DNA from 2 places in the Alkaliphilus flagellatus genome. Region 2 is predicted to be linked to the other one. Evidence: a T-box and tRNA genes for the amino acid it is inferred to sense, from the RefSeq annotation. Region 2 holds a T-box; the other holds one or more tRNA genes.
The links. The T-box of region 2 lies ahead of KQI88_RS04590 (glycine--tRNA ligase). A T-box ahead of a tRNA ligase gene usually reads a tRNA of that ligase, here a tRNA-Gly.

Region 1 (15,558 bases), on a different contig from region 2:
TAGTATATTACAAAACTACTACCAACGGTGAAGACTCTTTTTATATTCCAGTAACTAAAGGAGTTAGTGCAATAAAGGCAGATATTAAAAGTGTTTTAACAGCATTAATTGAAGGTGCACCTGAAAACACTGGACTGTATAGTGAATTACCAGCAGGTGTAATGTTAAATGATGTTTATGTAAAAGATGGAGTTGCATACATTGATTTAAGTAAAGAAATTGAAAATATGCCTAATAACAAAGCACATCAACAATCAATGATCTACGAATTAGGTCTTACATTAAGAGAAATAGAACCTTCAATTTCTCAGATTCGTATTTTATCTGGAGGAAAGGAAATAAAGTTAAATCCAGATGTAAGCTTAAATCTACCAACCTATTCAAATAAACATTAATTGAACCGAGATAATATCTCGGTTTTTTATTGTACTATTGAAATCATCAAAGATGATTTTTTGTATATAAAAGGCAAACTATGATACAATATTATATGAAAAACATTTTATAAATACATATAACTTGAGGGAAGGAAGATGATCTTTGAATAGAAATAATGGAAGAAGCTATGACGAGTTAAGACCTGTAAAATTTACAAGGAATTATACAAAATATGCCCAAGGTTCGGTATTAGTAGAAATGGGGGAAACAAAGGTAATTTGTACAGCTACTATCGAAGATCGTGTGCCTCCTTTTTTGAAAAATACGGGAAAAGGCTGGATAACAGCAGAGTACTCTATGTTACCTAGTTCTACACAAAGTAGAAAGGTAAGGGAATCAAGTAGAGGAAAAGTAGAAGGAAGAACCCAAGAAATTCAAAGATTAATAGGTAGAGCATTACGTTCTGTAGTCGATTTAGATTCTATTGGAGAAAGAACTATATGGATAGACTGCGATGTAATACAAGCCGATGGTGGTACCCGCACAGCTTCAATTACCGGATCTTTTGTGGCATTAGTGGATGCTTTAAATAAGCTTAAAGAAGAAGGAACATTAAAATACATACCAGTTAGTAACTTTGTATCTGCTGTTAGTGTAGGTATAATAGAAGGGCAGACTATGCTAGATTTATGTTATACAGAAGATTCGACTGCTAAGGTAGATATGAATATAGTAATGACAGATAGAGGGGAATTTGTTGAGGTTCAAGGGACAGGAGAAGAATCACCCTTTAGTAGGGAAGATTTAATGGAGTTATTAAGACTTGGTGAAAAAGGAAATACTGAGCTAATTAGACTTCAAAAAGAGGTTTTAGGTACTATAGCTGAGGAAGTTGGCAAAATTAAAGAAAATAAAACTGAAGAGAAAGATGCACATAATGGAGGCAACAATGAAAAGTAGAGAAGGGTTTAAAACTGTATATCAAGCAGTAATTGCAACAGGAAATAAACATAAGTTAGAGGAAATAGGTGTAATTTTAAAAGATTTTCAATTAGAGGTTCTTTCTATGAAGGATGTTGGATTAGATGGACTAGAAATAATAGAAGATGGTAATACATTTGAAGAAAATGCACTAATTAAGGCAAAAACAGTTATGGAGAAAACGGGAAAACTAGCCCTTGCAGATGATTCTGGATTAGAGGTTGATATATTAAATAACCAGCCTGGAATATATTCAGCTCGATTTGCTGGAGAGCATGCAACTGATAAGGAAAATAATGATAAGCTTCTTAAACTACTTAAAGATATTCCGTTAGAGAAGAGGAAAGCTAGATTCGTTTGTGCCATGGCGGCTGTATTTCCTAACGGAGATATTGTTGTTTTAAGAGGAGAGTGTTCTGGTGTAATTGGTTTCGAGCCAAAAGGTACGTCTGGTTTTGGTTATGATCCTTTGTTTATAATAGAGGAATATGGTAAGACATTCGCAGAACTAGGAGAAGAAAGGAAAAATAAGATTAGCCATCGTGCTATTGCTCTAGAAAAGTTAAAAGAGGAGCTAAAAACACGATTAGAAGGTGAGTAGGTTGAAAATAGGTGTAATTAGTGATAGTCATGGAATGTGTAAATATATTGATTTAGCCATGGAACATTTAAAAGATGTAGATTTAATTATCCATGCAGGAGACAACTATAAAGATGCAAAGTATATAGAAAAAAATTATAATATTAAAGTAGTAGCAGTTTCTGGTAATTGTGACATAGGGGGCATAGAAGAACGAATTGAATTAATAGATGGTAAAAAAATTTTTATTACCCATGGTCATAATTATGGAGTAAAAATGAATATAAATGTAATCTTCTATGCAGGTAAACAAAATGATGCGGATATAGTTATATTTGGTCATAGTCATATACCATTTTATGCAGTAGAAGAAGGTATGGTATTACTTAATCCAGGCAGTACTAGTTTGCCTAGAGGTGGATCAGAAAAAAGTTGCTGTATTATTACTATTGAAGAAAATATAAAGGTGGACTTTATTAATATATAGTTTCAGGGGGAAGGCGGTTTGCCTTCTCTTTGTACTATAAAAAATATAGTATAATATAAAGCTGTAAAATTGCTAGATATCTGATGAAAATTATTAAATATTAGTTTTTGAGAAATAATAAGAAAAACCTTGAAAAACAAAGTATAACTTTTGTATTTTATGTACATCTTTAATAAGGAAGATTTATATGGATTGAAGTTTAATCTTAAATTATGTATACTAGATTTCGTCGCTAAATGAACCTTCTAGGATGGTAGCTATATTCTGAGCACTTGGAAGTTCAGTATGAATTTTAAGTCCGCCAGAAGTCGATAGGATAGCACAATACGACTTTTCTTTAGTTAATAACTAATAAGTACTTGACATAATAATGATTATATGGTAACATTATTAAATGTTAAGACATTAATTAAATATGCGGGTGTAGTTCAATGGTAGAACGTCAGCCTTCCAAGCTGATCGCGAGGGTTCGATTCCCTTCACCCGCTCCATTAAACATGTACCTATAGCTCAGCAGGATAGAGCAATGGCCTTCTAAGCCATGTGTCCGGGGTTCGAATCCCTGTAGGTACGCCATTTTTATGGTGGATGTAGTCAAGTGGTTAAGACACAGGATTGTGGCTCCTGCACTCGTGGGTTCGACTCCCATCATCCACCCCAAATGTTGGGATATAGCCAAGTCGGTAAGGCAACGGACTTTGACTCCGTCATTTCGCAGGTTCGAGTCCTGCTATCCCAGCCAACTTAATATTTTCTACGGGTAGGCCGTAGACACGCAGGTGTGGCGGAATTGGCAGACGCACTAGACTTAGGATCTAGCGGGTAACCGTGGGGGTTCGACTCCCTTCACCTGCACCACATGCGGAAGTGGCTCAGTGGTAGAGCATCGCCTTGCCAAGGCGAGGGTCGCGGGTTCGAGTCCCGTCTTCCGCTCCAATAAATAGGTATCTATAGCTCAGCAGGATAGAGCAATGGCCTTCTAAGCCATGTGTCCGGGGTTCGAATCCCTGTAGGTACGCCAAAGTAAAAAGTTAGATTAAGATAACTAATCTAACTTTTTTGTTTTTGATAATATATATTTATGTATTTCTAGTATTATAAATCGGTACAAGAAATATTGCACTAGAAAAAGATATAGCAATTAGAATAAGTGTAGAGGTAAGTTAATATGAGCTGACATGATGTGTCTTATGATAAAAGTTCCAACTATATATACACTACTGTGTCTTATACAAAATGAAAAATACGTATATTGCAAAAAATATTAGAGTATGTTATATTTAGAAGGTATCTATTTTATAATCTAAATACATGCGCCCTTAGCTCAGCTGGATAGAGTAGCTGACTTCGAATCAGTTGGTCGCAGGTTCGAATCCTGCAGGGCGTGCCAAAAAATATCAGCATCCATAGGGTGCTGATATTTTTTATGCCCAGCGGCAGGGAACTCAATTTGAACAGGTACGACCAGGCAATGATCTTCTAATCCAGAATTTATGTATGAATTAAAAGGTCACCCATATGAGAGTCGGTATAAAGTCCTTTAAGAATGACTACTAATTTATTAGTAGTCATTTTATTACCATTTCATAAAACCTTTAATGCTGATTCAGATTAGGGGTATTGTGCTTATAATAAGCACAACAGGTTAAACATGCTTAATTAATTATTATTTTATATTGTGATACTGAGACAAAAGTTGATCAAGTAATTCGCTCAGTTTAACTACCTCTGAATCAGTGAGATTGTATTGTTTTTTACATATCAAGTTATGTAGCTCAACCTTAACAATTTCTATTTCATTGATTAATTCTAGCAACTTAGTTTTGTTACACAAAATACATACCCCTTTTCGATAATTATTACATTTAACCTGTTGTACTATGGAAATTTTACAGTAGAAATAAGGTAAAATATAGGAATATAAATAAAAAACTAAAAAATACTTAGGCCACAGTAGAAAATGGATATAAATGAACTAATATTTATGCTGATTCAATTTCTAAATTTGATCTATTGACAATTCTATTTGAATATGATATTCTTTATCAATAAGAGCGAGATGAGTATATAATGTAAGAAGGGACGAGATTGTGATGTTATTATCAAAAGCAAAGATCGGTCAGACCTTTAATATTAAACAAGTAGAAGGTAAAGAAAACATAAAAAAGTTTCTTTTTACTTTAGGATGTTTTGAAGGAGAAGAGATTACTCTTATTTCTAAACTTGCAGGGAATTATATAGTTAATATTAAAGATAGCAGATATGCACTTGATGAAAATATGGCAAAATATATTGTATTAGAAGCATAAACTTAATGTTTAGTTTTGTATCAAATATTGCATCATAGATATGCTATGTATCATAGCATATTATATTTGTTTTGTTATTGATAATGATTATTAATATTAAACAAACTTTTATAATGAGGGGGATTCACTATGAAAATAGCATTAACGGGTAATCCTAATTCAGGGAAAACTACATTGTATAATGCAATTACAGGGAAGGCGGAGTCTGTAGGGAACTGGCCTGGTGTTACCGTAGCAAAAAAAGAGTCAGATCTTAAGAAAAAGTATAATCCAGATGGAGTTGATGTAAGAATTGTTGACCTCCCGGGTACATACTCTATTTCACCATTTACTGGTGAAGAAGCAATTACTAGAGACTTTATCTTAGGAGAAGAGCCAGATGTAATTATTAATATTGTCGATGGAGCTAACGTTAGTAGAAGCTTATTCTTTACAACTCAGCTTTTGGAATTAGGGATTCCTGTCATTATTGCTCTTAATAAGAGTGATATTGTATCTAAAAGAGGAGATGTTGTAGATCAAAATGCTTTAAGTAAAGCTTTAAATTGTAAAGTTGTGGCTACTACTGCTACATCAGAAAATGGATTATTAAATTTAATTAGTGAAGCTATTAAACTTGGTAAGGAAAAGAAACCTCAAATTGAACCTAATTTTGTAGGTAAAGATTCCAAAGATCCTGATACCGCACGACAAAAATTTGTAGATGAAATTATTAGAAAATGCCAAGTTAAAAAAAGAGATGCTAGAGAAGTTAGTTTCTCTGACAAAGTTGATAGAATTGTAGCACATAAATGGTTAGGGTTACCGATATTTTTCTTGATAATGTGGGCAGTATTTTCATTTTCTATAGAAGGACTTGGTGGATATTTATCAGAGTATTTTAATGAGACCCTATTTGGAGAAATAGTACCAGATGTAGCAAATGGTTTGTTAGAAGGACTGGGAGTTAGTCCACTGTTGCAAGCTCTTATTGTAGACGGTGCTATTGGCGGCGTCGGAGCTGTTATAGGCTTTTTACCTCTAGTTATGGTATTGTTTTTTTGCCTATCACTACTTGAAGATTGTGGATATATGGCTAGGGTAGCAGTAGTAATGGATCGATTCTTCAAAAAAATCGGATTGTCTGGTAAATCTATTATACCAATGATCGTAGGTTCTGGTTGTGCCATTCCTGGTGTTATGGCAACAAGAACAATTGAAGATGTTAATGAAAGAAGAATGACTACAATTCTTACTCCTTTTGTACCTTGTGGTGCTAAACTTCCAATTATAGCTCTTTTTGCAGCAGTATTTTTCCCAGAGAATATTTGGATTGGACCTAGTATGTATATTATTGCTATTGGAATGATTATAGTTGGTGGACTTTTATTAAAGAAAATTTTCGTGTGGGAGAATACATCTCAATTTATTATGGAGCTTCCAGAATATAAATTACCTAGTTTAAAATATGCTTTTCTACAAATGATAGACAAAGCAAAGGCTTTTATTTATAAAGCCACAACTATTATACTTGTATGTAATACACTTGTATGGTTTGCACAAGCATATAGTTGGGGACTTAAACCAGTAGAAGATCAAAGCTTAAGTATACTTGCTTCCATTGGAACATTAATTGCTCCTATTTTAATTCCACTTGGATTTGTTGGATGGCAACTTGCGGCAGCCTCAATAACAGGTTTTATTGCGAAAGAAAATGTTGTTGCTACATTTGCAGTGCTTTTAGCTGTAGCTTCAGAAGAGGCTCTGCATTTACCTGGAGGTGCTTTAACAGAATTTTTCACACCTGTAACAGCATTTGCTTATCTTGTGTTTAATCTATTTACTCCGCCTTGTTTTGCAGCAATTGGGGCCATGAATTCGGAACTGGGTTCTAAAAAATGGCTGTTTAGAGCGTTAGCTTTCCAATTTGCTGTAGGCTATACTTTAGCTATGTTAGTGACTCAAGTTGGCTCTTTAATCGTGTATGGAACGCCAGCAGTAGGGTTCGTACCAGCTATAATTATAGCTGTTATTGTTGCAATTTATCTTATTATAACTATTAGAAAAACGGATTCCAAACGTGCTGAATTAGGAGTTGAGGTATAATGTCAGGAAATATAATAGTTGGTTTAATTTTTGGAGGTATTTTAATATTTGCTTTAAGAAAAGTATATAATGACGCTAAAAATAATAAGTGTAGTTGTGGAAGTAGTTGTTCTGATAAAAGCAAATGTAACAAATATTAATTAATATCTAGAAAAAAAGGGGCTATGGATCAAAAATTTGATTCATAGTCTCTTTTTCTATATAATTTCGAGATTTTTTTAAATATATAGCTTACTGTGATGGAAGCTTTTTTTATTATAAAGCAAAAGATAATAAATTATTGACAAATATATTTCTGTCATTTATACTGATAATAACAATCATTATCAATTATAGAAGTGAAGGTGAGTAAATGTTAGAGTGTAATAAAAATTGCTTGTTTTTCAATGAAGATCAGAACGATGGATTTGAAAAATGGATTGTTCAACTTCTAGGACCTGTTTTATTAGGAGAGAAACCTGCAGAAATTGTTAGTTTTCCTAAAAAAGATAATTTAGAACTTAGGAGAATTAAAGATATTTTTAGTAAGTGTAATAAAGTATCCTATAAGGAATTTGTAGCTTTTAATGGATGCAAAAAGATACTATTTTATAATAATAAGCTATTAGATTCGACCTTGTTAGATTTAAGGAACTTAGTGTTTTTAAAAAAGTTGGGATATGGAGAGGAATATTCTTTAGACAACTATTTAGGACATTTAATAAAAAAAATAGAAGAAGATAGCATACCCCATGAAATTGGTATTTTTTTAGGATATCCTTTAAAAGATGTTATCGGATTTATGGGTCATCCTTCTTTAAAACTTACTAAAATAAATGGCTGGAATGTATATGGAGATAGCAGATTATCTGATGAAAAGTACGTAAAATTTAATAATGCAAAACAACAAATACGTAGGATGTTGGAAAAAAGCTCACCTGAAATGATTGTACAGTCAGCATAATAAAAGCTGATTTTAAAAGTATGTTTGAATTAATGGTTTAAATTCTGTATTTATGAAAGTTACATATTTAGCAATATATAATATAAGAGGAGGCTTATTTAAAATGAAAAAAGTAACTGTTATTTATTGGAGTGGTACAGGTAATACAGAGAAAATGGCTGAAGCAATTGCAGAAGGTGCTAAAGTAGAGGGCATAGATGTAATCTTAAAGAATGTTAGCGAAGCATCTTCAGAAGATGTTTTCGATGCAGATGCTGTAGCTTTAGGATGCCCATCTATGGGAGCAGAAGAGTTAGAAGATAGTGAAATGGAGCCATTTGTAGAATCATTAAATAATGAAAAAATCAAAGGAAAGCCTGTTGTTGTTTTTGGTTCCTATGACTGGGGAGATGGAGAATGGATGAAAAATTGGGAAGAAAGAATGAAGGGATATGGAGCTAATGTAATAGCGGAAGGACTTATTATTAACTTAACTCCAGAAGAAGACGGATTAAACAAGTGCAAGCAGCTAGGAGAAAACTTAGCTAAGTATTAGACTTTGTGAACTTAATAATATAGAGAATAAATCTTATATTAGAATAAGATTTATTTGTATAAAACCTGTATCCGTAGGAATACAGGTTTTATTTTTATTACAAGATGTTTGGGAAATAACAAACTTTATTGCCCTCTTACCTATATTATTATAGAATATAAGTATATATTGAAACATTGAATAAAATATTCAAGTATTAGTGTCACGAAACAAATTAAAAAAATGACAGATTGTTTGTATAAAGGGAGATTGACTAATGAAGAAAAGAATAATATTCGTGTCTTTATTTATAATTTGCATAGCTATCTTGATATTTTATTATTCTACGTATATACAAATAAATGCTGAAGAAAAAGAACATAAAGTCTATAAAATAGGTGTATTGACCGTTACTGATGAAAGACTAGTTAAAGTAGAAGGAATGTATGAAGGATTAAAACAATACGGTTTCTCAGAGGATAATGTAGATATTATTATAAAGAATGCTTCAGGAGATGTTGAAATCTTAGATCAGCTAGCACAAGAACTAGTGGATGTTGGAGTAGATACAATTGTGACTACAGGCACTTCTGAAACTGCTGCAGCAAAAAAAGCTACTATGAACAAAGAAATAAACAAAGAAATTCCAGTAGCATTTATTGGCGTTGGATGTACTGTAGAGCTTGGTTTTGTGGAAGGTAATATTTCTACTGCCTGTAATATTACTGGAGTAGATAGTCATTATGTTCAATTATCAGGAAAACGACTCGAATTTTTAAAAAGGTTAGTTCCAGACACTGAAAAGGTATTAGTCTTATATAATCCAGAAACAACACCATTTGGACCCAGCTCTGAATTTTTATATGATGCTGCTGAAAAATTAAGTATACAATTGCATATTGTTCCTGTAACTAACCAGAAAGAGGTCGTCGAAGTTTTAAATGAAAAAAGTGACTATGTAGATGGTGTAATGCTAATGTGTAGTTTGTTATTTGAATCTATGCTAGATTCGATAGTTGAAATTACTCTTGAAAATCAAGTGCCGGTTATGGGAATTACTGATCGACAGGTAGAGAAAGGTGTGTTGGCCTTTTATGGAAGTACTAGTCAGAATGAAGGGGTACAGGCTGCCAGAATAGTGGCGAATATGCTAAAAGGACAAGATCCTAGGATAATACCAATAGAATCTCCAGAGAGGCTAGAACTATATATTAATGTAGACACAGCTAGGCAATTGGGGGTAGATATTGAAACCACGAAAATGCCATTTGTAGACCACTTTGTACACAACAGCGAAAGGTAATTTATTATGAAAAAACAAACTAGAAGTTATTGGTATAATAGCATCAAATTAAGACTGATGCTTATGATGATAATTATTTCGATAATTCCTTTATTATTCTTAGGTTTTTATAATATGAAAATTATCAAAAAAGAGGTAGAAGCATCTATTCACAAACAGCATGCTTTAACTGCATCTAGAGTTTCCTATGCAGTTTCTGATTTGGTCAAAACTTTACAAACTTCTCTAGAAACTATTTCTCTAACTAATTCTGAAGTCTTTGATGGGGATGATGTAAAACAAAAGGAAAATCTTCTTTATGGTGTATTAAAAAACTTTCCACATTTAGAGGAAATTGTAATGGTATCATCCCATGGCGAGGAAGTAGTAAAGGTTTCAAAGAGATATGCTATTTCTTCTAAAGACCTAAAATTAATATCTGAGGAAGCTCAGTTTCGAAAACTTAAACAAGGAAATTTTTTTATCGGAAGTCCTAAAATAGATATAGATAATCAAATTGTTTTTGATTTAGGAGTACCTGTTGGAGGTATTAATGAAGATTTTAGAGGAGGATTTATTGCTAAAATTAGTTTAAGACAAGTAATGCAGGAAATATCATCTATAGAGATTTCAGATGGAAGTTATATTATGCTGGTTGATGAAAAAGGAGAATTAATAGGACATTCTGACTATAGTCAGGTGTTGAGAAGACAGGATGTATTTAAAAGCAAGGGAGTAGAAAATTTACTAAAAAGTAAAACTGATGATGGAAGTCATTTTAAGACGCTGGAATTTAATCCAATAACCTATAAATCTTATACAGGGGAAGATGTTTTAGGTGTGTATGGATTAATCCCGATGGTTGGTTGGGGTGTAGTAGTAGAGCAACCTCTAGTAAACGCCTATGCTACCCTTAGTACAATGCTTTCTCAATTAAATTTAGTTTTGTTTCTTATTATTCTCACAATTACAGGTTTAGGATTATTTTTTATATTTCAGTTTATTAGACCAGTAGAGGAATTAGCTACAGGTGTGGCTTCTGTTAAAAGAGGAGACCTAGATTATCAAATTCCTAAACAGTCAAATGATGAATTAGGATTAGTAATAGAGGCATTTAATGAAATGATTGGGGAAATTAAGAAAAAGCGTGACAATGAGAAAGTAGCAATTCAAGCTGAAAAAAGAGCTGCTGTAGGACTTTTAGCCGCAGGTGTAGCTCATGAAATTAATAATCCTATGAACAATTTAGGGTTTTATGCTGATGATTTATTAGAACGTTTAGAAACAGAAAATATAGATGAGCTTAAAGAAGAAGGGGTATTTAAGGAATATTTACTAAGTATAAGAGAACAAATACACCGATGTACGGATATAACTCAAAGTTTGTTAAACTATTCTAGGGAAGTAGAATCACAGGACAAAGAAGTATATATTCCTCATATAGTAAACGAAGTATTGAAGTTAGTTAAATACCCTATTAATAAACAAAATATAGAAGTGGATTTACAATGGGAGGAGCCCCTACCTTATGTTTTTGTAGATGAATCCCAGTTACAGCAAGTTATATTAAATTTAGTTACTAATGCTTTGGATGCAATGCCTGGTGGAGGTGTGTTAACCATTAGGCTAATATATGAAGGAAAATTAATTGGTATAGAAGTAGTTGACACAGGAGAAGGAATTTTAGAACAAAATTTAAAGCATGTTTTCGATCCGTTTTATACTACTAAACCTGTTGGAAAAGGTACAGGTCTAGGTCTTGCCATTAGTCAAGTTATTGTAGAAAGAATGGGAGGCATTATTAGTTTGGAAAACAAGAAAGAAGTAGGTACAAAGGCCAATGTTTGGTTACCTATAGCAGCTGAGGTGATAAAAAATGAGACCATTTAGGGTTTTACTAGTAGATGATGAAGAAAAATTTATTACATTATTACAACAAAGGCTAACTAGAAAAGGTTACTCAGTAGAGGTTTCTAATTGTAGTTTAAAAGCACTAAATATTATTGAGGAGACTGAATTTGATGTGGCTCTGTTTGACATAATGATGAGTGGCATGGATGGACTGGAGTTATTAGAAAAGGCTAAGAAAATTCAGCCTAATCTGGAAATAATTATGCTTACTGGCTATGCAACTGTAGATACTGCGATTGAAGCAATGAAAAAGGGTGCTTATGATTACTTAACAAAACCAATTAAGCCTATTGAACTGGAGCTAATTTTACAAAAGGCAATAGATAGGAAGAAATTGCAGGAGTATAGTAGCAACCTAATTGAAACTATTCAAAGAACAAATAGAAAACGTGAGATAATAGGGAATAGCGATGTTATTATTAATTTGAAATATATGATTAACAGGGTATCTGATAGTCCATTGCCAGTTCTTATTTTAGGTGAAAGTGGTACTGGGAAAGAGCTGGTTGCCAATGCTTTACATTATAGTAGTTGCCGTGCCCATCACCCCTTTGTACCTATAAATGCCAGTGCTATTCCTAATCAATTATTGGAAAGTGAACTATTTGGACATGTAAAGGGAGCTTTTACTGGTGCTCAGGTGAATAAGAAAGGGTTAGTTGAATTAGCAAATGAGGGGACTTTATTCTTAGATGAAATTGGAGATATGGAGGCTTCTCTACAGGTTAAGTTGTTGAGGTTTCTAGATACAGGAGAATTTAGACCAGTAGGTGGAACGGTAACAAAAAAGACAAATGTAAGGGTTGTAGCCGCAACTAATATTAATTTAGAACAAGCGATAGAAGAGGGGCGATTTCGAGAAGATTTATATTATAGATTGAGTGTTGTAACATTAAGCGTTCCTCCACTACGGGAGAGAGGGCGAGATGCCTTATTATTAGCTGAACATTTCTTAAGGCAGAGTAATACTAAGAAAAAGTTAAGTAAAGAAACAGAGATATTTTTATTGAACTATAATTTTCCTGGTAATGTAAGGGAGTTAGCAAATTTGATTGAGAGAGGAATTCTACTATCAAAGGGAAAAGAGTTAATGCCTCAGGATTTTTTCGCTGGAGAAGTTTATGGTAAAAATAATGTTAAAAGTCTAGCTTTAGAGGATATAGAGAAGGAACATATAGGTCAAGTTCTTGAGAAAACAGGATGGAATAAAACTGAAGCAGCAAAAATATTAAAGATTGGATTAAGAACCTTATATAGGAAAATTGACGAATATGAACTACGACAATAAGCTAGATTGGATCTGCCTCTTGTCGTTTCGGTAGAGTACTCTGTCATTTTGGCAGGGTACTTTGTCATTATGACATAATAAGTATTGGTTTTATTATATAATAGATATTAAAGAAATAAGTCTAATTTTATCTGATTTTGTCTAAAAATCAACATTGGAGTTCGAGGTTTTGAAAGGGATTATTATAGGAAAATATATCTTTTAAAGTTGGCATAGAGGTTGCATATTATTTAACAATGTATGGTTATGATAATATATCAATGTCGAGGTGATAAAGTTGAAACGAAGGACGTTTTTAAAGCTTTCAGCACTTACTGTAGGTGCAACCGCTTTAGGTCTAGGAGTAACTGGATGTAGTAAAGAAACCGATGTTTCTATTGATGGGTTTCCAGATATGCCTGAAACTTTAGGACAAGCGGTGGAGGCAACAGTAGATTTACAAAGTGGAGAGGTTAAAATAAACTCTGATATTTTAGTTAAAAGCAGCGTATGCATGGGGTGTTATAGCTCCTGTGGAGTTAGAGCTAAGATTGATAAGAAGACTGGAAGAATTATGAAGCTTACTGGTAATCCATATCATCCTAAATGTGCAGAGCCAGCACTTCCTTATGACACAACGATAAAGGAATCCTATCAGGCTTTCAGCTTACATGGTGATAAAGGACTTACTAATAGAGCTACAGTTTGTGCTAGAGGAAACTCTACTTTTGAACAGGTATATGATCCAATGAGGATTACAACACCACTAAAAAGAGCTGGAGAAAGAGGAAGTGGAAAATGGAAACCAATTTCTTGGGAACAGCTTATTGAAGAGACCGTAGAAGGTGGCAAAATCTTCACCGAGTTAGGTGATGATACTGTAGTTGAAGGGTTTAGAAAAATATATAGTCAAGATGAATTAATTAATCCTGATTCCCCAGAAATGGGACCAAAGAGCAATGGTTTAGTTTGGATTAGCGGTGGTTCCTATGGACGGATTAACTTTGCTCAAAGATTTGTATTAAATAGTTTTGGATCAACCAATTTCTATGGCCACACAGGAACGTGAGGTGGCGCATGGAGACCTGCGTGGCAGGTTTTATATGATAATGGTCCTGGTGGAGTATATAAACCAGACCTTCAAGATGCAGAATTCTGTCTGTATCAAGGAGCATATCCGGGACATAGTGGTATGAGCTTCCAAGCTTTAGCACGAAAAACAGTAAAGGGAGTCATGGAAAACAAATTAAAGTTGGCAGTAATTGATCCGTTTATGCAAGGGGGTACAGATATTCCTGGAAAAACAAAATGGATACCGATTAAGCCTTCTACAGATGGTGCCCTAGTATTAGGAATGATGCGCTGGATATTTGATAATGAAAAGTTTGACGGCAAATTCTTAGAATGTCCAAATGAAGAAGCAGCTAAAGCTATAGGATTTAAAAGCTATACTAATGCTACCCATTTAGTAATAGTGGATGAAAAACATCCAAACAATAGAAAATTCCTTAAACCTGAAGATTTGGGTCTAGAGGGAGAAGGATTCTTTGTAATTGATAAAAAAACTGGAAAACCAGAGCTTCACAGCAAAGCTATAGCTGGTCATTTACTTTATAGTGGAGAAGTTCAAGGAAAAACAGGTACTATTAAAGTAGCTACTTCCTTATATTTGTTAAAGCAAGGAGTTAGCAGACATTCTATAGAGGAGTATGCCGAAATTTGTGGTATATCTGCTAATCAAATAGCAGAAATTGCTAAGGAGTTTACAAGCCATGGTCATAAGGTTGCAGTAGATACCCTTGGTGGAACAAACTCAGTTAATGCCTTACCTTTTACAGTTGCTTTATGGATATTGCCAGCATTAATGGGAGCTTATAATATGAAGGGTGGTATGGCAGGAAACGGACCATCTTTCAAAGCCTTTGCGGATGGACCTAAATACGATTTAGCAGCATTTGAAGGTCAAATTAAACCATCAGGAGTTAAGATAAGTAGAGAACAATTCCATTATGAAAATACAACAGAGTATAAGAACAAGGTAGCTCAAGGTAAAAAACCTTATCCTTCTAAATTGCCATGGCATACAAATGGTATGTCTTTAGATGGACAAGCAATGTTCTCTGCACTAAATAAGTATCCTTACCAATGTAAAATACTTGTAAACTGTTTTGCAAATCCAATATACGGAACACCATCTTTATATCAAGAGTCTATGCTGGAGGAACTTAAGAAAACATCTAATATACCTCTAATTATTAGTGTTGATATAGTAATGGGTGAAACTACCGCTTATGCAGATTATATTGTTCCAGATACATCTATTTATGAGCAATGGGCTATGGTTCCAGTAAGAGCTAATATTAATACAAAAATGACAGCTGTTAGATATCCAATTATTGAGCCAATGACTCCAAAGGTAGGCAGTAATAAACAGCCAATTAGCATGGAAACCTATTTAATTGAGGTAGCTAAGAAAATAGGTATGCCAGGTTTTGGTGACAATGCTATTAAAGATGCTGATGGAAAAATGTGGCCTTTAAATACAAGAGAAGACTATTTTATTAAGGCTATTGCCAATATGGCATATGATGGTGATGCTGTAAATGGTATAACCGAAGAAGATGATAAGATTACGGGTCTAGATTCTATTCCATCAGATTGGCAGGCAGCAATTAAACCAGATGAGTTGTTTGTTGTTAAAAATATTATTGCTAAGGGTGGAAGATTTGAGGCCGACACAAATTATCATGACGGCGAATTTATGAAATATGGAGATCCAGTTAAGGTTTGCTTCTATAGTGAAAATCTTGCTAATAGTAGA
Region 2 (15,558 bases):
ATTAGAGTATACAAATAATAGGATAAGAATTAATACTAAAAATGGAGTATTGCGTATTATAGGTAAAGATCTAATGTTAAAAAACATTATTACAGAAGAGATTGTTATTATAGGAGAGATCAATCAGGTAGAATTTATTGATTGAGGGGTGGATACATTGTTAGTATTAAAGTTATGGAATTATATGAGAGGCTACGTAATTGTAAAAGTAGAAGGTTTAGCACTAGAAAGATTTATAAATATGTGTATAGCCAGAGGTATTTATCTATGGGATATTAAGAGGATTAACTACACTACACTGGAAGCAAAAATAGGTATTCAAGGGTTTAAAGAATTGAGAAAGATCGTAAAAAGAGCAGGTTGTAGGGTGTCCATACATAAAAAAAATGGGTATCCTTTTTGGGTACACAAACTCAAAAAAAGAAAAATGCTTTTAGTAGGAGCATTTTTTTGTTTCCTAATTCTAGTTTTTTCTTCAACATTTATTTTTTCTATAGAAATAATTGGTAACGAAGAATTAGAAAAGAGTGAAATAATATCTAGTTTAAATGAACTAGGACTAAAGCCAGGTACAAACAAATATCTTGTTAATTTAAAGGAGATTGAAACTGAGCTGCTTTTAGATGTAGATCAAATAGCTTGGGTTGGAATTGAAGTTAGAGGTATTAGAGCCAAGGTAGAAATAGTAGAGAAAAGACTAGCACCAGATAAAATAGATAAAAATACCCCTTGCAATGTTATAGCTAAGAAAAATGGAGTAATCGAAAAAGTGATAGCGAGAAATGGGGATGCTGTAGTTGAAGAAGGAGATATTGTTACTAAAGGAGATCTATTGATTAATGGAGTAGTTCAGAGAGAAAATATGGATGAACCTATGTTTGTTCATTCTTATGGAGAGATATATGCTAAAACATACTACGAAACAACTGAAAGTAAAAACCTTATTGAGATTAAAAAAGATAAAACAGGGCAAAAATTTAAAAAGCGGACCTTTAATTTAGGTAGCATAGAACTTTCTTTTAATAAGGGAGATATACCTTATGATGTTTATATAGTTGAAAAAAAATCTAAAAGACCCTTTCAATGGAGGAATATAGGGTTACCTGTCGAAATAATAACAGAGGACTATTATGAGGCAATTCAATTTGAAGAAAGAATTGATGAAATTCAGGCAAAAAATCATATTCATAAGGAGGCTATAAATAAGCTTTTAAAAGATATACCTTTAGATGCTAAAATTTTAAATACACAGATTGACTTTACTATCCAAGATGATATTTTATATGGTAAAGTTATTATAGAGGTTTTAGAAAATATTGCAGAGCAAAAGACATTACAGATTGGAGAGGACTAATTATTGGAAAACAAATTTCAAAAGAAGATAGAAATTAAGGAACAAAAGTTTATTAAAGAATTATTTGGTAATTTCGATGAAAATATAAAACTTGTTCAGCAACATTTAAAGGTAGATATTGTACAAAGAGATGGAGATATTTTAATTATTGGAGATGAAAAAGAAGTTCTATTAGGTGAGAAATTAATAGAACAATTAATGGAAGTAGTAGACCGTAACGAGCATCTTACAATACAAAATATATCATATGCAATAGGTTTGCTATTGGATGGAGAGCATGAGAAAATACAATCTTTAGCGAGTGATGTAATATTTGTTACTGATAGAGGCAAACCTATTAAACCCAAAACCATAGGACAGAAAAAATATATCCAACAAATACAATCTAAAGATTTGACCTTTGGCATAGGCCCTGCTGGTACTGGAAAAACATACTTAGCAGTAACTATGGCGGTAAAAGCATTTAAAAATGAAGAAGTAAATAGAATAATTTTAACAAGACCTGCTGTAGAGGCTGGTGAAAGTTTAGGTTTTCTACCTGGTGATTTAAAGGACAAGGTGGATCCATATTTAAGGCCTTTATATGATGCTCTTTTTGATATTCTTGGTTCTGAAAGGTTTCAAAAGTATATGGAGAGAGGTATGATAGAAGTAGCACCATTAGCATATATGAGAGGGAGAACATTAGATAACTCATTTATTATTTTAGACGAGGCTCAAAACACTACTAAAGAGCAAATGAAAATGTTTTTAACACGCTTTGGTTTTGGATCGAAGGCTATAGTAACAGGAGATATTACCCAAATAGATCTTCCAAAAGGAAAACATTCTGGTTTAAAGCATGCTGAACAGGTTCTGAAAAATGTCGAGGAAATTGGATTCTCATATTTAACAGGAAAGGATGTTGTAAGACATCAATTAGTTCAAAAAATAGTTAAAGCTTATGATGAATATGATATTAAAAGTCAAATGAGGGTACAAAAAGAAAAATAGTATTTTAACACTGGAATTATAGTGTTAGGGGGGTAGAAAATATGAGAAGTTCTGTTGAAGGTTTTTTTCGAAAAAAATCAATTAAAAAATTTCTTCTAGCATTACTTTTTTTTGTCAGTTTATTTGCTATATTAGTGACAAGCTTAAAACCAGAAAAATTTGACTTAGTAATTGGCCAAAGAGCACCTGTAGATATACATTCTCCAAAAGATATAGAGGATAAGTTTAATACAGAGCGCGTAAGACAAAAAGCAGTCGAAGGAGTAGAACCAGTTTATAAGTTAAATCCAGGTGTTCGTGTAGAAGTTAATAAAGATATTGAAAAATTCTTTTTATTAGTATATAAGCTTCGTAATGATGAAGAATTAACGGAATTGGAAAAAATAGAACAGTTAAATTCTGAAAATGATCTTAATATAGGAGCAGTTAATGTAAAGACTGCAATAACTGCTCCTATGGACCAGTTAAAGTATTTAGAGAGCTATATTAATGAAATAGTGGCACAAAATATGAATGTTGGTATTGATGTTGAAGATCTTCAGAAACAAAAGAATAGTATTAAAGAATATATAACTAATCTGAATGAATTTGAAGCTGAGTTAAAGGATCTAGCTATTTCTATAGTTTATGCCACAATTCGTCCGAATAAGTTTCTAGATGAGGATGCTACAAATAGTAAGATAGAAATGGCAAGGGAAAATGTGGATAAGATAATCATTAAAAAAGGAGATAGTATTCTTAGAGAAGGGGAAGTCATTACCTTCGATAGACTAGAACTATTACGAGATTTAGGGATTTTAAATGATGAAAGTAAAGTTGATTTTGTTTTATATATAGGAATTGCAGCTATAGCTTTAGTAATTGAACTATTAATTATCGGATATATGGCTGTATTTAATAAGGATTTGTTAGAAAGACCAGGAAGACTTTTGATGATATATATCATTTTTATTTCTACACTAATAATATCTAAAGTAATACAAGGAATCTCCATTTACTTAATTCCAGTAGCTGCTTGCTCTATGCTTCTATCTATTTTAATTGAATCTAGATTGGCCTTGCTTATTAATCTATGTCTAACTGTATTAATAAGTATTATTACAGGCAATAATACTATTTTTATGGCCATGGCGTTAATTGGCGGAACAGTTGGAGCATTTAGTGTTGTAAATACACAACAGAGAGCAAATATTTTTATATCTGGAATTGCTGTAAGCATAATTAATATGATTACAATCGTCGGAATTGGATTTATAAACAGTAGCGAAATAATGCAGACGCTTACCTTTGGTTTCTATGGACTATTAAACGGGTTGTTTTCTTCTATAGTCACAGTAGGGTCATTACCACTATGGGAGTCTGTATTCAACGTAGTAACACCACTAAAGCTATTAGAATTATCAAATCCAAACCAACCTTTGTTAAAGAAACTATTGTTGGAAGCACCAGGCACCTACCATCATAGCATTATAGTAGGAAATTTAAGTGAATCTGCAGTTGATGCAATAGGAGGTAACTCTTTATTAGCTAGGGTAGGAGCTTTTTATCACGATATTGGGAAAACTAGACGGCCTTACTTTTTTAAAGAAAATCAATTGACATCCGATAATCCACATGATAAGCTAAATCCTTCATTAAGCACAACAATAATTACGGATCATGTTAAGGATGGTATTGAGCTTGCTAAAAAACATAAACTACCAGTTGAAGTAAGAGCTTTTATTGAGCAACATCATGGAGATACTTTAGTAGCATACTTTTACCATAAGGCTAAAACTAGTGAGAATGGAGATAGTGTAGAAGAAAAGAACTTTAGATATGGTGGACCAAAGCCGCAAACAAAAGAGACAGCAATTGTAATGATTGCAGATTCTGTGGAGGCTGCTGTTAGAAGTCTTTCTTCACCAACACAGGAGAAGGTGGAAGCATTAGTTGAAAAAATAATTGAAGATAAATTAAAGGATGGACAGTTAGATGAATGTAATATTACTTTAAAGGATTTAGATCAAATAAAAAAGACTTTCCTAAAAGTAATATTAAGCATCTTTCATGAGAGAATTGAGTATCCTGATATGAATGTTAAGAAGAAAGAGGGAGGGAAACCCCGTGGAACTACTAATTGATAATAGACAAAATAAATATGAAGTTAAAGAGCAATTAATAGAATTACTAGAAAAAGCAGTTGAGGCTTGTTTACTTTATGAAAACTGGGACATTGACTATGAAGTAAGTCTTTCATTGGTAGATAACAATGAAATTAAGGAACTAAACAGTATCTATAGGGGGAAGGATTATGCTACTGATGTTTTGTCCTTTCCCTTAGTGGATGAAGATCAAGCCATCGACTTAAAAGAAAAGCTTCTAGGTGATATTGTTATATCTGTAGAAAAGGCAGAGGAGCAGGCTAAAGAATATAACCATTCCTTCGAAAGAGAGATGGGGTTCTTAGTAGTTCATAGTATGTTCCATCTAATGGGCTATGACCATGACACTAGTGAGGATACTAAGGATATGAGATATAGAGAAGAGGCTGTTCTTTCGTCTTTAAATTTAATTAGAAAATAATGGGGTAATAATGATATGAAAGTTAGAAGACTAATCGATAGCTTAAATTACGCATTTGAGGGAATTATTTATGCACTGAAAACCCAGAGGAATATGAAAATTCATTTCATTGTGGCTATACTTGTATTGGTTGCAAGTCTATTTTTTGACTTAACTAGAATAGAAATTCTTATACTATTTCTTACAATTTCTATGGTAATAGTAGCGGAAATGATAAATACTTCTATTGAGTCTACTATCGATTTAATTACAGATAAATACCATATTTTTGCTAAAATTGCTAAAAATGTGGCAGCAGGGGCAGTGCTAATTGCTGCCATTAATTCTATTATTGTTGCTTACTTACTTTTTTTTCATAGAATTAATCCTTATACAATACAGGTACTTCATCATGTTAGGCAATCGCCACTACATATTACCTTTATCGCATTAATAGTTGTTATATTTACAGTTATTGCGATAAAGGCATACTTTGGTAGAGGAACACCACTACAGGGAGGAATGCCTAGTGGACATGCTGCAGTTGCCTTTTCATTAGCTACTGCTATTACCTTTATTTCTGAAAATATGTTTATAGCCACATTATCTGCACTTATGGCTTTATTAGTTTCTCAAAGTAGAGTGGAGACAAAAATTCATAATTTTTTCGAGGTACTCATAGGTGGGATTTTGGGCATATTAATAACGATCATTTTTTTTCAGATATTTAGCTAAAAGAAAAGAGCAGGTGATACAAATGTGGAAAGAAATTAGAAAAACCTTTTTAACTGGATTATTAGTAATGATTCCTTTAATAATTACAGTTTATACTATACTTTGGTTTTTAAATAAAGTAGATAGCATTTTCAGAAGACCTATAGAAGAGTTATTAGGATTTACAGTTTATGGTTTAGGCATTATTATTACAATTGGTATAGTTTTACTAGCTGGAATAATTGCTACAAATTATGCAGGTCATAAGTTGTTTGGGACTACTGAATATTTTTTAAAAAGAATTCCTTTAGTAAGATCTATTTATTTTCCTATTAAACAGCTTACAGAAACGATTTATGGTAGTGCCAATACTGCTTTTCGTAGAGTGGTTTTAGTTCAATATCCTTCGCTTGGAATATATACTATCGGTTTCATTACTTCAGAAGGTATTGAAGAGGTAGCAGATAAGACTGGTAAGCCTGTAGTTTGTGTTTTTATACCTACTACACCAAATCCTACATCTGGTATGTTTGTTATGGTTCCGAGTGAGGATCTAATTGCACTAGATATGGGTGTGGAGGATGCAATTAAGCTAGTTGTATCTGGTGGTATTGCAAAACCAAGTAATAAGGACCTATAATAATTATTTTACTGGTTAGAATATTTTAACCTAATTGTATTGCAGAAAGGATGAGGGGTTATGGATAACTGGAGGAAAAGAGGTATTATAATATTTTTAGTTTCATCAATTTTATTGAATGGGGTAGGGTGTAGTAAAAAAGACAATGATGAACAAAACAATGTTACCATTGAAGCAGAACAAAATGAGGAATTAGAAGAAATATCACAGCCAGAAATTGAAGGTGCAGTTTCACCTTTAAGTGGCCTACATGCACCAGAGGAGAAAGTTAATAGAAGACCTTTAGCAATTATTTTCGATAATCAATCTGGAGCTCGTCCCCAAGCAGGACTTATAGATGCAGAAGTTGCATATGAATTTTTAGCTGAAGGGAATATTACTAGATATTTAGGTATATTTTTAATAAATGAGCCTGAAATAATAGGATCTATAAGAAGTGCAAGACCATATTTTATTGAAAAGGCATTAGAGTTCGACAGTTATTTTGTTCATGTTGGTGGAAGTGATCAAGCTTTTGCAGATATTAAAAATAAAAAAGTAGCTGACATTGATGCTATGAGTAGAGGGAATGATGTTTTTTGGAGAAAAAATCATAAAAAAATGCCACATAACATGTATTCTAGTTATGATGCTCTAAAAAAAGCAGCTGAAAAAAGTAATTATAGAGCTGAACCTCAATTTGATGGATTTAAATTTAATTCAGAACTTAAAGTAATGGATATGGGAGAAATTGCACAAGAGATAAAAATTAAATATTCTAAAGGACACGAACCATCATATATTTATGATGATGAAAATAAAGTTTATAACAGATACTATAATGGTATAGAACATAAGGATGAAACAAAAAAAGAAATACTTACTGCTACAAATATTATAATACAAGAGGTTGCTGCTAAAGTAATAGATGATAAATTACGTCTAGATATGAATACTGTTGGAGAAGGTAGAGGAAAATACATAACTACTGGGAAAACGATTGATATTACATGGAAAAAGGGCAGTTATGAAGGAGCTACAAAGTACTATGATAGTACAGGACAAGAGCTCAGTTTAAATCCGGGTAAAACTTGGATTCAGGTTGTTCGTAACTTCGATAATGTAACTATAGCAGAATAGACAAATGGAGGAGATATTTTTGACAGATAAAGAACTAGTAAAAAAAGCAATAGAAGCTAAAAATAATGCCTATGTGCCCTATTCAAAATTTCCTGTAGGTGCAGCCTTACTTACTAAAGAGGGCAGAGTATATACAGGGTGTAATGTTGAATGTGCTTCTTATGGAGGAACAAACTGTGCAGAAAGAACAGCCATTTTTAAAGCTGTTTCCGAGGGTGATCGGAATATAGATGCTATTGCTGTTGTTAGTGATTTAGATGATTACACATACCCTTGTGGAATTTGCAGACAGGTAATAGTAGAGTTTGGTAAAGGAATAAAAATGATAATTGCAAAATCAGAAGATGATTTTAGAGTGCATACTATAGATGATTTACTACCTCATTCATTTACGCCTGAAGATCTTGAAAAAATGGATGGAGGTATAAATAATGGGATTTAAGTCTGGATTTGTAACTATTATCGGAAGACCAAATGTAGGAAAATCAACATTAATGAATAGAATAATTGGTGAAAAGATTGCTATTATGTCTGATAAACCGCAAACTACGAGAAATAAAATACAATGTGTATATACACAAGAAGACTATCAAATTGTATTTTTAGATACTCCAGGGATTCATAAACCAAAGCATAAGCTAGGTCAATATATGGTTAGAATAGCAAAAGATACATTAAGAGAAGTAGATGCTGTTTTGTTTGTTGTAGATGAGGGTACTTCGATTGGTCCTGGAGATCAATATATTATGGAGCAGCTAGAAGGTATAGAGACTCCTATTATTTTAGTAATAAACAAAATTGATAAAATGAATCAAGAAGATTTAAATAAGTTATATGATAAATACGAAGAAACAAATCTATTTAAGCATATAATAGGAATATCAGCATTAGAGGGTGCTAATTTAAACAACTTAATTAATCTTATAGTATCATATTTATCTGAAGGACCAAAGTATTTTCCAGAACATATGGTTACGGATCAGCCAGAGCGTCTAATTGTAGCAGAGATGATAAGAGAAAAGATTCTGCATTATACAGATCAAGAAATTCCACATGGAGTAGCTGTGGAAACCACCTTAATGAAGCAAAGGGAAGATAAAAATATGGTTGATATTCATGCTACAATATACTGTGAAAGAAAATCCCACAAAGGTATTATTATAGGTAAAGGTGGTAGAAAATTAAAAGGGATAGGGAAAAGTGCTAGAGAAGATATAGAAAAACTTTTAGGGTCGAAGGTATACTTAGAGCTATGGGTAAAGGTAAAGGAAGACTGGAGAAATAGTGAAAGTACATTAAGAACCTTTGGCTACGATTAAAGAATAGACCAAATATCTAAAAAATAAGGAAGTATATTAGATGCTTCCTTATATATTTAAATATTATACAAAAAAATTAATAGCAAAATTTACAATGTATAGTAGGCCCCTAAATACAAAAAATAGTATAACAAACTATAAAATGAAAGGGGAGCTACTTATGTTAAATGAAACTATGTGGAACATCTTTAAGGAAACTGGTAATATCTATGCTTATTTATATACAAAGGATTATGATAAGCATTGTAGCAATAATAATACAGTTAATAAAAAAGCACCATTAGAGATGAAAGAGATTACAATAATATAGTAATTGTTTACATTATATGGTGAATGGCTTGCAACTCTTTAAAAAATTTAAGACCATTCCTATAGAAAGGTAGAATAGAAAATTTAAAATGTTAATTACCACTGAAGGTTTTATATTAAAAAACAAGAAATATGGAGAGACTGATAGTATACTAACAATTTTCACTAGAAAAGCAGGGAAGATTAATGCTATTGCTAAAGGGGCTCGTAGACCAAAAAGTAATTTGCTAGCTGGAATTCAGCCCTTTTGCTATAGCGAATTTGTGCTATACAAGGGTAGAAACTTATATACAGTTAGTCAATGTGATGCAAAAGAGATATTTTATCCCTTAAGGGAAGACTTAAAAAAACTATCCTATGCTGCCTATTTAGTCGAATTGGTAGAGGCTGTAATAACAGAGGGTCAGACAAATAATAGACTTTTCAATCTTTTTGGAAAGACATTATATTTATTAAAAAAGGATGATGTGGAAATTAATACTATAGTTCGTGCTTTTGAAATAAAGCTTATGAATTATAGTGGATATAAACCGCAATTATCAGGTTGTGTCCATTGCAACCGCAAAGAAGCTTCTTCTTGGAAGTTCAGCTCCACAGAAGGAGGGATAATATGTCCTTTATGCTTAAGCATAGATCCCTATGCAATGAAAATTGGAAGTACAACTATTAAACTAGCAACATATTTACTAACAAGAGATATGGTTGAAATACAAAGATTAAAAATTAGTAGCTATTTAAATGATGAATTAAAAAAAATACTAAAGCAATATATATTAACACATGTTAGTAAATACGATTTTAAGAGTTTAGAAGTAGCAGAAAAATTAGAATAGGAAGGAGAGAGATTATGGATATTAACCTAGAGAAAGTTGATATAGTTAGAGAGAGAACAGGTGTGTCTTATAAAGAAGCAAAGGAAGCTTTAGAACAAAATAATGGAGATGTTGTAGAGTCTATAATATCTATTGAAGAAAAAAACGGTAAAACATGGATGAATACTATGTCTTTAGCAGGAAACGAAATAATAGAAAAGCTAAAGTATCTAATTAAAAAAGGAAATGTGTCTCGCATTATGTTAAAAAGAGATGGTGAAATTCTTCTTAATGTTCCAGTTACCGCTGGTGCCATTGGAGTAATGTTAGCTCCTATTGTATCTTTGTTAGGAGTTTCTGCAGCAATAGCTACTAAAACAACCATAGAGATAATTAAAAATAATGGTGAAATTGTTGATATCAATGAAATGGCCGGAGAAACTGTTACTGAACTTAAAAACATGGTTAGAGGAAAAAAAGGTGTAGATGTAAATATGATGAACAAAAAAAGTGACATTATATTAGATAAGGAAGATCAAGACGAAACCTTAGACGATTTATATGATGGAGCAGATTATTAATTAAGTAAAATTATTTAGTTGTAAAAAACCAATAGAAATTTTAAGAGCGATTTCATATATTGACAAAATGTATATAATTTGATAAATTAAAATATAAATTAGATAATACATTGCTGTGATAAAGAGGAGTAATTGATGTAACTAAATTAGCGAACTAGGGATGGTGTAAGCCTAGTATAGTTTATTAATGAATGGCGCTTTTGAGCAATACTATTTAAAGTGGGCACTTGTGCCAACTAGGGTGGAACCGCGGAAGAATAGTCTTTCGTCCCTAACTTTTTAGAGTTAGGGATGGAGGACTTTATTTTTTTAAACTAAAAACTGAATAGGAGGTATAAAAATGACAACAGAAAAAACAATGGAAAAAATCGTTTCTCTAGCCAAATCAAGAGGATTTATTTTTCCAGGCTCAGAGATATATGGAGGTCTTGCAAATACATGGGACTATGGTCCATTGGGAGTAGAATTAAAGAATAATGTTAAAAAAGCATGGTGGAAAAAATTTATTCAACAAAGTCCATACAACGTTGGATTAGATTCTGCTATTTTAATGAATCCAAAAACATGGGAAGCTTCAGGACATATTGGAGGATTTAGTGATCCATTAATGGATTGTAAAAAGTGTAGATCTCGTTTTAGAGCAGATAAGTTAATAGAAGATTATATGCAAAAACAAAATGAAGAAACTATTGTAGATGGTTGGAGTAACCAACAAATGAAATCCTACATAGAAGAAAAAAGTATTAACTGTCCTGAATGTGGTGAAAAAGATTTTACTGATATTCGTCAATTTAACCTAATGTTTAAAACATTCCAAGGGGTAACTGAAGACTCTAGTACAGAAATATTTTTACGACCTGAAACAGCACAAGGAATCTTTGTAAACTTCAAAAACGTTTTAAGAACATCAAGAAAAAAGGTACCATTTGGAATAGGGCAAATTGGAAAATCATTTAGAAATGAAATTACACCCGGTAACTTTACATTTAGAACAAGAGAGTTCGAGCAGATGGAGTTAGAATTTTTCTGTAAGCCAGGAGAAGATTTAGAGTGGTTTGATTATTGGAAGAATTTTTGTAAAAACTGGCTATTAAATCTAAACTTGAAGGAAGAAAATCTTCGTATTCGTGATCATAGTCAAGAAGAACTATCCCATTATAGTAAAGCAACAACTGACTTCGAATATAAATTCCCATTTGGATGGGGAGAACTTTGGGGTATCGCAGATAGAACAGACTTTGACCTTAAACAGCATAGTCAGCATTCTGGTGAAGACTTTACTTATCAAGATCCTGTTACCAATGAAAAATATGTGCCATACTGTATAGAGCCTTCTGTAGGGGTAGACCGTGTGATGTTGGCATTTTTAGTTGATGCCTATGAAGAAGAAGTTATTGACGAAAAGGACACAAGAGTAGTATTAAAGTTACATCCAGCATTAGCTCCTTTCAAAGCTGCTGTACTTCCTCTTACTAAAAAGCTAAAAGATCAGACATTAGAACTTTATGAAAAACTATCTGCAAATTATGTGGTAGACTATGATGAGGCAGGAAGTATAGGAAAAAGATATAGAAGACATGATGAAATAGGAACACCTTTCTGCATTACCTTCGATTATGACTCATTAGAGGACAATTGCGTTACAATTAGACATAGAGATACTATGGAACAAGAGCGAATTTCTATTGAAGATCTAGAAGCTTATTTAGATGAAAAATTAAAATATTAAATTTGAAAATTACCTAAGGGATAACCTTAGGTAATTTTTTGCTATCTAGAAAAGAGTAAATTTTTCTAGTTAATTAGAGATACTAAAGAAGTAGAAGTTAGCAATGTTTTTAGCACTCAAAATTTTAAGACGAAGGTTGGAAATTTAAGTACTACAAGAATCGATGTGATAGCATGAGAAGATTTTTTTATTAAAAATGAGGAAAACTATAGAAATATAATATCAAATGTGCTAAATTAGATATATAATATAACACATTAGGAAATAGCATAACATATAAAAGGGGTGATTTCCATAGAACTGTCAATCAGACAAAAAAAAATCATCAAAATTGTACAAGAAAATGAGCCAATTACAAGTGAACAAATTGCTAAAAGCCTTAGTGTAACACGGGCTACACTAAGACCAGATTTAGCAATTTTAACTATGGTGGGTATTTTAGATGCAAGACCTAAAGTTGGTTACTTTTATTCAGGTAAATCTAGTGTTAATATTTTTGCCCAAGAAGTAAAAAATATGAAGGTGCGAGATATTATGTCTATACCGATTATAGTAACGGAGGAAAGTTCTGTTTATGATGGCGTGGTGACTTTATTCTTAGAAGATGTTGGGACTATTTTTGTTGTTTCTAAAGGATCTCTTACAGGTATTGTATCACGAAAAGATTTTCTAAAGAGTGCTATGGGTGGAGTAGATATGAATAAAGTACCTGTAGGTATGATTATGACTAGGAGTCCTAATATTGCTACTGTATCACCAGAGGATAATGCTCTCGAGGCTGCTATTAAAATTATGGATCATGAAGTTGATAGTCTACCAGTAGTCGAGAAAATAAAAGAAAATGGGCAAGATATAGTTAAAGTAATTGGAAGAATATCTAAAAGTAATATCACAAAGTTATTTGTAGAACTATGCAAAGAATAGGAGGAGAGAAATGGGGAGTTCACATCTTGTTATTTATGTTATATCTGACTCCATAGGAGAAACAGCAGAACAAGTTGCCAAGGCTACTGTTAGTCAATTTAACATTGAAGATTATGAAGTAAGAAGATTTCCTTATATAAATGAAAAACAACAGGTTTTCGAAATATTGGATGAGGCGAAAAATGAACATGCAGTAATAGTTTTTACTATTGTTGTTCCTGAACTCAGAAAAGTTTTAATAGAGGAAGCTAAAATTTTAAATATACCTTGCGCTGATGTAATGACACCTATTTTACACGCTATGGAAAGTGTATTGAAAATTCCAGCTAAAGAGGAACCAGGTTTAATTCGTAAACTAGATGAAAGGTATTTTAGAAAAGTAGAAGCTATTGAATTTGCTGTTAAGTATGATGACGGTAAAGATGCAAGGGGAATAAAACAAGCAGACATAGTATTAACTGGAATTTCGAGAACATCAAAGACTCCTCTTAGTATGTACCTTGCACACAAAAATCTAAAGGTAGCAAATGTTCCTCTTGTACCAGAGGTTTTACCTCCAAGAGAGCTATATGAGATTCCTCCTAAGAAAATTATAGGATTAACTACTAATCCAATGAAACTAATCGAAATACGTCAAGAAAGATTAAAGGCTTTAGGATTAAAAAATGAGGCCAACTATGCAAGTATGCAAAGAATTCTTGAGGAATTGGATTATGCGGAAGGAATTATGAAAAAACTAGGTTGTCCTGTTATTGATGTTTCATCAAAAGCTGTTGAAGAAAGTGCTGGTATTATTTTAGAAATCTTTAAAGACATGGGGCACAAATTTTCCAACGGTAAATAATTTAAGATTAAATTTAATGAAAATATTAGATATATTTCATATCATATAAATATTTATTCAGTACTTGTGTATATAAAATTTGGAGGTGGCATTGTTGAAAAAATTAGTTTATGCTTTTCAAGAAGGAAGTTTAGAAATGAAATCATTATTAGGAGGAAAGGGCGCCAATCTAGCGGAAATGACTAGAATAGGACTTCCAGTTCCTCCAGGATTTACAGTAACAACAGAGGCTTGTAATCAATACTATGAACATAATAGTCAATTATGGACTGAGTTAAAGGAAGAAATACTAAAGGAGCTAAAGGCTCTGGAAGCTACTACAAACAAAGAATTTGGTAGCATATCTAATCCGTTACTGGTTTCCGTTAGATCTGGAGCAGTTTTTTCTATGCCTGGTATGATGGATACTATACTAAATCTTGGATTAAATGATGAATCTGTAAAAGGAATTGCTAAAGCTACTAATAATGAGCGTTTTGCCTATGATAGCTATAGAAGATTTATACAGATGTTTGGAGACGTTGTTCTTAACATAGAAAAATATAAGTTCGATTCAATTTTAGAAAAAAGAAAGCATGATAGAGGCATTGAGCAAGATACAGATTTAACAGCAGAAGATTTAAAAGATATAGTAGAAGAATTTAAAAAAGTTGTTAAAAAAGAGTGGGGTAAGGATTTTCCACAGGATACAGAAGAGCAGTTACTTATGGCAGTAGAGGCAGTATTTAAATCATGGAACAACCAAAGGGCTAAAATATATAGAAAACTACATGAAATTCCAGATGATTTAGGAACTGCTGTAAATATTCAATCCATGGTTTTTGGTAATATGGGAGAAACATGTGGAACTGGTGTGGCATTTACAAGAAATCCGTCTACAGGAGAGAAAAAGCTATTTGGTGAGTTTTTATTAAATGCTCAAGGGGAAGACGTAGTGGCAGGAATTCGTACTCCAGAGGAAATTCAAGTTTTAAATGAAAAAATGCCAAAAGTATATAATCAGTTTGTTGAGGTTACTCATTTACTTGAAAATCACTATAGAGATATGCAGGATATTGAGTTTACAATTGAAAATGAAAAACTTTATATGCTTCAAACAAGAAATGGTAAAAGAACTGCTATGGCAGCTATTAATATAGCAGTTGATATGGTAGAAGAAGGACTTATAACTAAGGAAGAAGCTGTACTTAGAATAGAGCCACAGCAATTAGATCAACTTCTACACCCTACATTTGATGAAGCTGCACTTAAAGAAGCTGTAGTTATTACAAAGGGATTGCCAGCTTCTGCTGGAGCAGCTACAGGTAAAATTTACTTTACACCAGAGGATGTAGTGAAAGCAAAGAATGAAGGAGAAAGAGCAATTTTAGTTCGTGTTGAAACATCTCCAGAAGATATCGAAGGAATGGTGTCTTCAGAAGGAATATTAACAGGAAGAGGCGGTATGACTTCACATGCAGCCGTAGTAGCAAGAGGAATGGGTAAATGTTGTGTAGCTGGTGCAGGAGAAATTCGTATAGATGAAGTAAATAGAGTTATGAGAGTTGGCGGAGAACAATTTGCAGAAGGTGAATATATTTCTTTAGATGGAAGTCAAGGAATTGTATATAAAGGTGAAGTTAAAACTCAAACACCAGAGCTTTTAGGAAACTTCGCAGTTTTAATGGGATGGGCTG

Region 1: it has a tRNA-Gly gene. The T-box ahead of KQI88_RS04590 (glycine--tRNA ligase) is inferred to sense a tRNA for this amino acid. The anticodon was not compared.

The regions. Positions count from the first base shown of each region.
Region 1 covers NZ_JAHLQK010000007.1:61,359-76,916, forward strand. The annotation lists gene KQI88_RS16625 (GerMN domain-containing protein) at 1-395, shown strand, start outside; gene rph (ribonuclease PH) at 541-1,338, shown strand; gene KQI88_RS18730 (XTP/dITP diphosphatase) at 1,328-1,960, shown strand; gene KQI88_RS16640 (metallophosphoesterase) at 1,953-2,426, shown strand; tRNA gene KQI88_RS16645 (tRNA-Gly) at 2,844-2,917, shown strand; tRNA gene KQI88_RS16650 (tRNA-Arg) at 2,926-3,002, shown strand; tRNA gene KQI88_RS16655 (tRNA-His) at 3,011-3,086, shown strand; tRNA gene KQI88_RS16660 (tRNA-Gln) at 3,092-3,168, shown strand; tRNA gene KQI88_RS16665 (tRNA-Leu) at 3,202-3,284, shown strand; tRNA gene KQI88_RS16670 (tRNA-Gly) at 3,288-3,362, shown strand; tRNA gene KQI88_RS16675 (tRNA-Arg) at 3,371-3,447, shown strand; tRNA gene KQI88_RS16680 (tRNA-Arg) at 3,740-3,816, shown strand; gene KQI88_RS18735 (Spo0E family sporulation regulatory protein-aspartic acid phosphatase) at 4,093-4,260, opposite strand; gene KQI88_RS16690 (FeoA family protein) at 4,520-4,735, shown strand; gene feoB (ferrous iron transport protein B) at 4,865-6,820, shown strand; gene KQI88_RS16700 (FeoB-associated Cys-rich membrane protein) at 6,820-6,960, shown strand; gene KQI88_RS16705 (DUF3793 family protein) at 7,173-7,763, shown strand; gene KQI88_RS16710 (flavodoxin) at 7,867-8,298, shown strand; gene KQI88_RS16715 (ABC transporter substrate-binding protein) at 8,555-9,580, shown strand; gene KQI88_RS16720 (sensor histidine kinase) at 9,695-11,449, shown strand; gene KQI88_RS16725 (sigma-54-dependent transcriptional regulator) at 11,436-12,758, shown strand; gene KQI88_RS16730 (twin-arginine translocation signal domain-containing protein) at 13,036-13,806, shown strand; partial or broken gene KQI88_RS18385 (molybdopterin-dependent oxidoreductase) at 13,885-15,069, shown strand.
Region 2 covers NZ_JAHLQK010000001.1:973,842-989,399, forward strand. The annotation lists gene yqfC (sporulation protein YqfC) at 1-145, shown strand, start outside; gene yqfD (sporulation protein YqfD) at 149-1,354, shown strand; gene KQI88_RS04535 (PhoH family protein) at 1,358-2,347, shown strand; gene KQI88_RS04540 (HD family phosphohydrolase) at 2,389-4,470, shown strand; gene ybeY (rRNA maturation RNase YbeY) at 4,454-4,912, shown strand; gene KQI88_RS04550 (diacylglycerol kinase) at 4,928-5,626, shown strand; gene KQI88_RS04555 (DUF502 domain-containing protein) at 5,649-6,245, shown strand; gene KQI88_RS04560 (DUF3048 domain-containing protein) at 6,306-7,364, shown strand; gene KQI88_RS04565 (cytidine deaminase) at 7,384-7,806, shown strand; gene era (GTPase Era) at 7,796-8,683, shown strand; gene KQI88_RS04575 (YqzL family protein) at 8,844-8,993, shown strand; gene recO (DNA repair protein RecO) at 9,082-9,825, shown strand; gene KQI88_RS04585 (DUF4342 domain-containing protein) at 9,840-10,385, shown strand; T-box leader at 10,492-10,661, shown strand; gene KQI88_RS04590 (glycine--tRNA ligase) at 10,726-12,114, shown strand; gene KQI88_RS04595 (helix-turn-helix transcriptional regulator) at 12,400-13,038, shown strand; gene KQI88_RS04600 (pyruvate, water dikinase regulatory protein) at 13,049-13,882, shown strand; gene ppdK (pyruvate, phosphate dikinase) at 13,974-15,558, shown strand, end outside.